DNA from 2 places in the Streptomyces avidinii genome. Region 2 is predicted to be linked to the other one. Evidence: riboswitches for the same ligand, from Rfam matches in the RefSeq annotation. Region 2 holds a riboswitch; the other holds the start of a gene.
The links. A riboswitch is a leader RNA that binds a small molecule or an ion and turns the genes downstream of it on or off. The one in region 2 is predicted to bind ZMP and ZTP.
Positions count from the first base shown of each region.

Region 1: another riboswitch for ZMP and ZTP. It lies ahead of glyA (serine hydroxymethyltransferase); the one in region 2 lies ahead of OG373_RS08590 (bifunctional 5,10-methylenetetrahydrofolate dehydrogenase/5,10-methenyltetrahydrofolate cyclohydrolase).

Region 1 is NZ_CP108863.1:3,731,245-3,735,687, reverse strand. It holds gene OG373_RS16325 (glutathionylspermidine synthase family protein) at 1-761, shown strand, start outside; gene rocD (ornithine--oxo-acid transaminase) at 790-1,995, opposite strand; ZMP/ZTP riboswitch at 2,127-2,217, shown strand; gene glyA (serine hydroxymethyltransferase) at 2,252-3,520, shown strand; gene trpS (tryptophan--tRNA ligase) at 3,728-4,443, shown strand, end outside.
Region 2 is NZ_CP108863.1:1,916,203-1,920,645, forward strand. It holds gene OG373_RS08580 (NAD(P)/FAD-dependent oxidoreductase) at 1-428, shown strand, start outside; gene OG373_RS08585 (MAB_1171c family putative transporter) at 425-1,594, shown strand; gene OG373_RS08590 (bifunctional 5,10-methylenetetrahydrofolate dehydrogenase/5,10-methenyltetrahydrofolate cyclohydrolase) at 1,696-2,541, opposite strand; ZMP/ZTP riboswitch at 2,638-2,738, opposite strand; gene OG373_RS08595 (class I SAM-dependent methyltransferase) at 2,796-3,557, shown strand; gene OG373_RS08600 (RNA polymerase sigma factor) at 3,772-4,443, shown strand, end outside.

The DNA.
Region 1 (4,443 bases), 1.8 Mb from region 2:
CCGGCGCCGATCAGTGGAACTCCCTCCACGAGCGCCTCGTCGACGCCTGGCGGCGCCAGGCCGAGCTGCTCCCGCCCGGCCTGCTGCACTTCGCGCACTCCGAGACCGACGAGCTCGGCGAGGACCTGATGACGGTCGCCTACCTCCAGGAGACCGCCGAGCAGGCCGGCCTGGACACCCAGGCGCTCTCCGTCGAGCAGATCGGCTGGGACAGCCTGTCCGGCCGGTTCGTGGACGAGAAGCTCCGCTTCATCCGCTCCTGCTTCAAGCTCTACCCGTGGGAGTGGCTGGCGACGGACGATTTCGGTCCGCAGGTGCTCGGCACGTACGACCACGGCGGCGGCTCCGGCACCACCTGCTGGATCGAGCCCCTGTGGAAGATGCTGCTGTCCAACAAGGCGCTGCTCGCGATCCTGTGGGAGCTCTTCCCGGAGCACCCCAACCTGCTGCCCGCCTACCTCGACGGCCCGCGCGAACTGGCCGGGCCCGGGTCCACCGGCTACGTGGCCAAGCCGCTCCTCGGCCGTGAGGGCGCGGGGGTCACCCTCCACGAGGCGGGCGGAGCCGGCGAGCCGTTCGTACCGGAGGAGGGGGAGCGGTACTGCTTCCAGGGCCTGGCCCCGCTGCCCGACTTCGACGGCAACCGGGTGGTGCTCGGCGCGTGGGTCGTCGAGGACGAGGCGGCGGGGCTCGGCATCCGGGAATCGGCGGGGCCGGTCACGGACGAGTACGCCCGCTTCCTGCCCCACGTCATCCTTTAGGGCCTGTACTGCGCGTGGAGAGCCCGCCCTACGCGCCCAGCACCGATCGGAGCTGGTCCAGGCCCCAGTCCAGGTCCTCCTTGCTGATCACCAGCGGCGGGGCGATCCGGATCGTCGACCCGTGGGTGTCCTTCACGAGCACCCCGAGCTCCATCAGCTTCTCGGAGATCTCCCGGCCCGTGCCCCGCGACGGGTCGATGTCGACGCCCGCCCACAGCCCGCGGCCGCGTACGGCGGTCACCGCGCCCCCGCCGACCAGCAGGTTCAGCTCACGGTGCAGGTGCTCGCCCAGCTCGGTGGCGCGGCCCTGGAACTCGCCGGTCCGGAGCATCGCGATCACCTCCAGGGCGACGGCGCACGCGAGCGGGTTCCCGCCGAAGGTGGACCCGTGCTGGCCGGGCCGGAACACCCCGAGCACGTCCCGGTCGGCGACGACGGCCGACACCGGCACCACGCCGCCGCCGAGCGCCTTGCCGAGGATGTACACGTCCGGGACGACGTCCTCGTGCTCGCACGCGAAGGTCCGGCCCGTCCGTCCCAGCCCCGACTGGATCTCGTCCGCCATGAAGAGGACGTTCCGCTCGCGGGTCAGCTCCCGTACGCCGCGCAGGTACCCGGCGGGCGGAACCAGCACGCCCGCCTCGCCCTGGATCGGCTCCAGCAGCACGGCCACCGTGTTCTCGGTGACGGCGTGCGCCAGCGCGGTGAGGTCCCCGTACGGGACGATCTCGAAGCCCGGCGTGTACGGCCCGAAGTGGTCGCGGGCGTCGTGGTCCGTGGAGAAGGAGACGATGGTCGTGGTCCGCCCGTGGAAGTTGTCGGCGGCGACCACGATCTTGGCGTGCCCGTCCGGGACGCCCTTGACCTCGTAGCCCCACTTGCGGGCGGTCTTCACCGCCGTCTCCACGGCCTCCGCGCCCGTGTTCATGGGGAGCACCATCTCCTTGCCGCACAGCGCGGCGAGCTCGGTACAGAACTCGGCGAAGCGGTCGTGGTGGAAGGCGCGCGAGGTGAGCGTGACCCGTTCCAGCTGGGCACGGGCGGCGTCGATCAGACGGCGGTTGCCGTGCCCGAAGTTGAGGGCCGAGTACCCGGCGAGCATGTCGAGGTATCTGCGGCCCTCGACATCGGTCATCCAGGCGCCTTCCGCGGACGCGACGACCAGGGGCAGCGGGTGGTAATTGTGCGCGCTGTGCGCGTCTGCGGAGCGGATGGCATCAGCAGTTGTCGACACGGGGTCTCCGATCGTCCGTCCGGCGCGGTGAAGCGCCGGGTGAAGCGGTGACGAGGGTGGCGTCACCTTCTTATCGTCGCTCGAATACCGGACGCAGAAACCTCTCTTCCGGCGCGCCCGCTAAGGTGTCCGGTACGCACGGCGACTGGCGTACGGAGAACCAACTCCGGGGGAGTCGTGCGCGCTCGACCGCATACAGGGCCGCTCGCCTGGGCCTCGCGGGGTACCGATCACATCGACCCCGGAGGAGCCCGCCATGTCCGCGAGCCGCCATCCCGCCCTTTTGGCCACCGACCCCGAGCTGGCGTCGTTCGTCGCGGCGGAGGAAGTACTGCAGGCACAGACCCTGCGCCTGATCCCCAGCGAGAACTACGTGTCCGCGGCCGTCCTCGAAGCCTCCGGCACCGTGCTGCAGAACAAGTACAGCGAGGGCTACCCCGGCCGCCGCTACTACGAGGGCCAGCAGAACATCGACCGCGTCGAGGCGCTGGCCGTCGAGCGGGCCAAGGGCCTGTTCGGCGTGGACCACGCCAACGTGCAGCCGTACTCCGGCTCGCCCGCCAACCTGGCCGTGTACCTGGCCTTCGCGAAGCCGGGCGACACCGTGATGGGCATGGCCCTGCCGATGGGCGGGCACCTGACGCACGGCTGGGGCGTCTCGGCGACCGGTTCCTGGTTCCGGGGCGTCCAGTACGGCGTGCGGGCGGACACCGGGCTGATCGACTACGACGCGGTGCGCGACCTGGCCCTCGCCGAGCGGCCCAAGCTGATCTTCTGCGGCGGTACCGCCCTGCCCCGGACCATCGACTTCGCCGCCTTCGCCGAGATCGCGCGCGAGGCCGGCTCGATCCTGGTCGCGGACGTGGCCCACATCGCGGGCCTGATCGCGGGCGGCGCGCACCCGTCCCCGGCGGACCACGTCGACGTCATCTCGACCACCACGCACAAGACCCTGCGCGGTCCGCGGGGCGCGATGCTGATGTGCCGGGAGGAGCACGCGAAGGCCATCGACAAGGCGGTCTTCCCGGGCCTCCAGGGCGGCCCGCACAACCAGACGACGGCCGGTATCGCGGTGGCGCTGCACGAGGCCGCGCAGCCGTCGTTCGTCTCCTACGCCCACGCCGTCGTCGCCAATGCCAAGGCGCTGGCCGCGGCGCTGCTGCAGAAGGGCTTCGACCTGGTCTCGGGCGGTACGGACAACCACCTGATCCTGATCGACCTGACGGGCAAGGACGTACCGGGCAAGATCGCGGCCAAGGCCCTCGACCGGGCGGGCATCGTCGTGAACTACAACACGGTGCCGTTCGACCCGCGCAAGCCGTTCGATCCCTCGGGCGTGCGGATCGGTACGCCGTCGCTGACGTCCCGCGGGCTGTCCACCGAGCACATGCCGCTGGTGGCGGACTGGATCTCGCGGGCGGTCGACGCCGCCGCGAAGGGGGACGAGCAGGCCCTCGCCGCGATCCGCGCGGAGGTGACGGACCTCATGGCCGCCTTCCCGGCCCCGGGGCTGCCGCTCGCCTGACGCGCGGCCGGGGTCCGGGGGCGCCGCCCCCGGACCCCGCGCCCCGAACGCCGGCGAGGCCGGGTCTCCGGCCCGCCCGGCGTCCGGGGGCGTCCCGAGTCGCAGCGGTGCCCACGGAGCGGATCGGCGGAAATCGGTCGCTCGGCCGGGGTGGGATCGGGCCTGCGGCGGGCACGGGCCCGTCCCCGCACCTGAGAGAATGAAGCCATGGCTTCTGATCGTCCTCGCGCGCTCTCCGGCATCCAGCCCACCTCCGGCTCGTTCCACCTCGGGAACTACCTCGGAGCCATCCGCCAGTACGTCGCCCTGCAGGAGACGCACGACGCCTTCTACATGGTGGTCGACCTGCACGCGATCACCATGCCGCAGGATCCGAAGGACCTGCGCGCGAACACCCGCCTGTCCGCCGCCCAGCTGCTCGCGGCCGGCCTGGATCCCGAGCGCTGCACGCTCTTCGTCCAGAGCCACGTGCCCGAGCACGCCCAGCTCGGCTGGGTCATGAACTGCATCACCGGTTTCGGCGAGGCCAGCCGCATGACCCAGTTCAAGGACAAGTCCGCCAAGGGCGGCGTCAACAGCGCCAGCGTCGGCCTGTTCACGTACCCGATCCTCCAGGTCGCCGACATCCTGCTGTACCAGGCGAACGCGGTCCCCGTCGGCGAGGACCAGCGCCAGCACATCGAGCTGACCCGCGACCTGGCGGAGCGCTTCAACCAGCGCTACGGACGGACCTTCACCCTGCCCGCCGCGCACATCGTCAAGGAGGTCGCGAAGATCTACGACCTCCAGGACCCGGCGATCAAGATGTCGAAGTCCGCGTCGTCCCCCAAGGGCCTGATCAACCTCCTCGACGAGCCCAAGGTCACCGAGAAGAAGATCAAGAGCGCGGTCACCGACACCGAGGCGGAGATCCGCTTCGACCC
Region 2 (4,443 bases):
GCACCGCCTGGGAGCTCGCCACTTCGCAGGACATCCTGTATCCGGGGGCCACCGGAATGAAGCCGCGCACCGGAACCGGCCTGCTCAACGGGTACGTCAACCGGCTCATGACGGGGGCCACCACCGACGAGGCGCTCACCGCCGCCCTGTTCAAGGTCCTCACCATGAGCACCGCGCCCACCCACTGGCTCCACCCTTCGGTGGTCTGGCACGTGCTGCGCGCCTCGGACCGGGGTGCCCTGAAGGCGCCGCCGCTCACCGCCGCCGAGCGGGCCGTCGCCGGGCTCGACCCGGCACCCGGCCAAACGCCCGGCACCGACACCGGCACCGGGCCGGCAACCGGCGCAGGGCCGGCCACGGGCGCAGCCTCCGGCGGCCCGGCAGCGGACCCGGTCGGCCCCGCCGACCCCGTCGGACAGGCCCGATGAGCGGCAGGATCCTGCTGCTCCTGCCCGGGTCCCTGATGGTCCTGGCGCTGCTGATCAAGCTTCCGACGCTGCGCCGGGACCGGGACCGTCCGCTGAACCGCACCGCGTGCGGGCTGCTCCTGGTCGGCGCCCCCATCACCTTCCTGGCCTCGCCGCCGACGATCGCCGCGGTCAACCGCCTCACCGGCGTGGTCAACTTCTCCGCGCCCCTGGTGTTCGGCCTGCTCACCGTGTGGTCCGGACAGTGCGTCGTCCTGGTCCTGCAGTGGCGCGGCGGGCCGCCCGCGGCCGTGCGCCGGGCCACCCGGCTGACCGCCGCCGTCTTCGGCACGGCGACCGCGGCGATCGTCGCCCTGTTCGTGATCGGCGACGCTCCGGTGGAACGGCTCCAGGACCTGGACACGTACTACGCCACCACGCCGTGGATCCGCGAGATGATCGTCTGCTTCCTCGTGGCGCACACCCTGGGCACCTCGGCGCTGACCTGGCTGTGCGGCAAGTGGCTGGCGCGCACGGACCGCTCGCTGCGCCCGCTGCGCACGGGGCTGGCCCTGATCGTCGTCGCCGGGCTGATGGACCTGGCCTACCTGGCCGCCAAGTGGGCCTCGGTCGTCGCCCGGTGGGCGGGCCGCGACTGGGTGTTCCTGTCCACGGACGTGGCGCCGCCGCTGGCCTCGGCGTCCGCGTTGCTGCTCGGCGCCGGGTTCGTCGTGCCGCTGGTCGGCGGGTCGGCGACGTGGCAGGCCTTCGGCCAGTACCGGCGGCTGCGCCCGCTGTGGAAGGCACTGCGCGGATTCGCCGCGGCCCAGGGCCGGACCGTCCCGCTGGCCTGGTGGTCCTCGGTGGGGATCCGGCTGCTCCACCGCGAGTCGGTCATCGACGACGGCATCCTGGCGCTGGCCGGCTGGTTCGACCCCGCCGTGCGCAGCGCCGCGTACGAGGCCGCGCGCGGCCAGGGCGTGAGCGAGGCCCGGGCCTCGGCCGTGGCGGACGCCGCCATGCTCGCCGCCGCGTGCGAGCGCCGGGCCGCCTCGGAGGCGGCCGCCCGGCCTCCGCAGCAGCCCGAGCCGCCGCGGCTGTCCGACCAGCCGCTGACCGCGCTGGCGCGTGAGTTCCGTACCTCCCCCATCGTCGCCACGGCCGCCCGTACCGCCGCCGGGGTCTGAGAGCCGGGCCCGGAAGCGGGAGCCCGCAAGCCGGCGCCGGAAAGCCGGGGCCCGAAACGGGAACGCCCCGGACCCGTGGGCCCGGGGCGTTCGATCCGCGGTCAGAGCTCCGCGAGGTCCAGCCCGGCCTGCGCGGCGGCCGCCATGACGGTCTGCTCCAGCAGGACGGCGATGGTCATCGGGCCGACGCCGCCCGGTACCGGGGTGATCAGCGAGGCCCGGGCGGCGGCCGACTCGAAGTGCACGTCGCCGACGTTGCCCTCGTTGTAGCCGGCGTCCAGCACCACCGCGCCCGGCTTGATGTCCTCGCCCCGGATGAAGTCGGCCTTGCCCACGGCGGCGACCAGCACGTCCGCCTGGCGCACGATCGAGGAGAGGTCCCGGGTGCGCGAGTGACAGTAGGTGACGGTGGCGTTCTGCTCCAGCAGCAGCATCCCGGCCGGCTTGCCCAGGATCGCGCTGCGGCCGACGACGACGGCGTGCTTGCCGGTCAGGTCCACGTCGTAGGCGGCGAGGAGGCGCATGATGCCGCCGGGGGTGCAGGAGACGAAGCCCGGCAGCCCGAAGCCCATGGCGGCGAAGGAGTGCATGGTGACCCCGTCGACGTCCTTGCCCGGGGCGATGGCCTCGAAGGCGGCGCGCTCGTCGATGTGGTGCGGGACGGGGTGCTGGAGCAGGATGCCGCTGATCTCCGGGTCCTCGGAGAGGGCGGTGATCGCGGCGACGAGCTCCTGCGTGGTGGTCGACGCCGGCAGCTCCACGTGGCGTGAGGTGATCCCGGCCTTGGCGCAGCGGTTCTGCTTCATGCGGACGTAGGTGACGGAGGCGGGGTCCTCGCCGACCAGCACGGTCGCCAGACAGGGCGCGGTACCGGTGCGCTCGGTGATCTTCGCCGCGCGGGCGGCGGTCTGCTCCGAGATGCGGCGGGCGAGGGCGGTGCCGTCCATCAGCCGGGCCGTGGCGGTGGCGTCGGCGGAGGCGCCGGCAGGGGCTGAGGCAGTCTGGGCAGTCGTCACGGGGTCTCCTGAACGTCGCTGCGGATCGCGGTTCGCCCAGGCGCGCGGCAGTCGACGTACCGGAGTGCTCAGTACGCCGGGCCGCTCCCCGGTGGTGATCCACCCGAACGCCAGTCACGGCCCGCCGACCACTGTAGTCGACATATCCGGTGGTTGACGGGCGTCCGACCTGGGACGATCAAGGCATGACGCGTACTTTCGACCATCTTGTCGCCGAGGCCGAGTCCGTCTCCGTGGACGGCTGGGACTTCTCCTGGCTCGACGGCCGGGCCACCGAGCAGCGCCCCTCCTGGGGCTACCAGCGGCTGATGGCCGAGCGCCTGGCACGCGCCCGGTCGGCCCTGGACATCCAGACCGGCGGGGGTGAGGTCCTGGCCGGGTCCGGTCCGCTGCCCCCGCTGATGGTGGCCACCGAGTCCTGGCCGCCCAACATCGAGAGGGCGACACGGCTGCTGCACCCGCTGGGCGCGGTGGTGGTCGCGGACTCCGACGAGCCGCCGCTGCCCTTCGGCGACGACGCCTTCGAGCTGGTGACCAGCCGGCACCCGGTGACCATCTGGTGGGAGGAGATCGCGCGGGTGCTGACGCCGGGCGGCACCTACCTCTCGCAGCAGGTCGGTCCGGCGAGCGTCTTCGAGCTCGTCGAGTACTTCCTCGGCCCGCAGCCGCAGGAGGTCCGGCGTGCCCGGCACCCCGACGACGCGGTCGCCGACGCCACCCGGGTCGGCCTCGAAGTGGTCGATCTGCGCTCCGAACGACTGCGCACGGAGTTCCACGACATCGGAGCCGTGATCTACTTTCTACGGAAGGTGATCTGGATGGTGCCCGGCTTCACGGTCGGGCAGTACCGGGACCGGTTGCGCGAGCTGCACGAACAGATCGAACGCGAAGGTCCGTTCGTCGCACACACCGCCCGTTTCCTCGTCGAGGCCCGCAAAAAAGGCTGACGCGAAGGGCGGACGGATCTGCGCCGGATCGGTTGCGCGAACACAGCGTGGCGCAGGTCACTCAATTCAGCGCGTAACGAATCGACTCGGGCATGCGATGAACCGACAGGTGTCCTCGCGCGGCCCGGAATACAGACCCCCCTCGGGTCTGTTTCCCGAGTTCGCGCGATGATGTCCCGCCCACCCTTTATCTGTTCGCAACGAGAGGCTCCTTGTGTCGCTCAGCCCGTCCCGTACGTTCCCTCCGGAGATCGCCGAATCGGAGGCCCTCGTCGCGCTCGTCGAGCGCGGCCGCGAGCAGGGTCACATCAACGGTGACGACGTGCGCCAGGCCTTCGAGGCCGGCCGCATCCCGGTGGACCAGTGGAAGCGGGTCCTGCGCAGCCTGAACCAGGTCCTGGACGAGGAGGGTGTCGCCCTTCACGTCAGCGCGGCCCCCGCCACCAAGGCTGCCGCCAAGAAGCCCCGCAAGGCTGCCGCCGCCCCGGCCCGTACCGTGGCCAAGAAGGCCACCCCCGCGCCGCGCCCCATCGGCGCGCGCAAGACGGCGGCCGCCACCGCGGCCGCGCCCACCGCCACGGCGATATCCGCTCCGTCGGCCGCCGCCATCGACGACGACGCGTCGGCCGAGGCCGCCGCCGAGCCGAAGAAGCGCACGGTCAAGAAGACCGCCGCCAAGAAGACCGCCGTGAAGAAGACCGCCGCGGCGAAGAAGACCAGCGCCAAGGACGCCGACGAGGGCGAGACCCCCGTCGCCGAGGGCGAGGACTGGGCTGCCGAGGACCTCGCCGACGAGGCGGAGGACGAGGCGCCCAAGGCCGGCGGCACCCAGGGCTTCGTCCTGTCCGACGACGACGAGGACGACGCCCCGGCGCAGACGGTCATG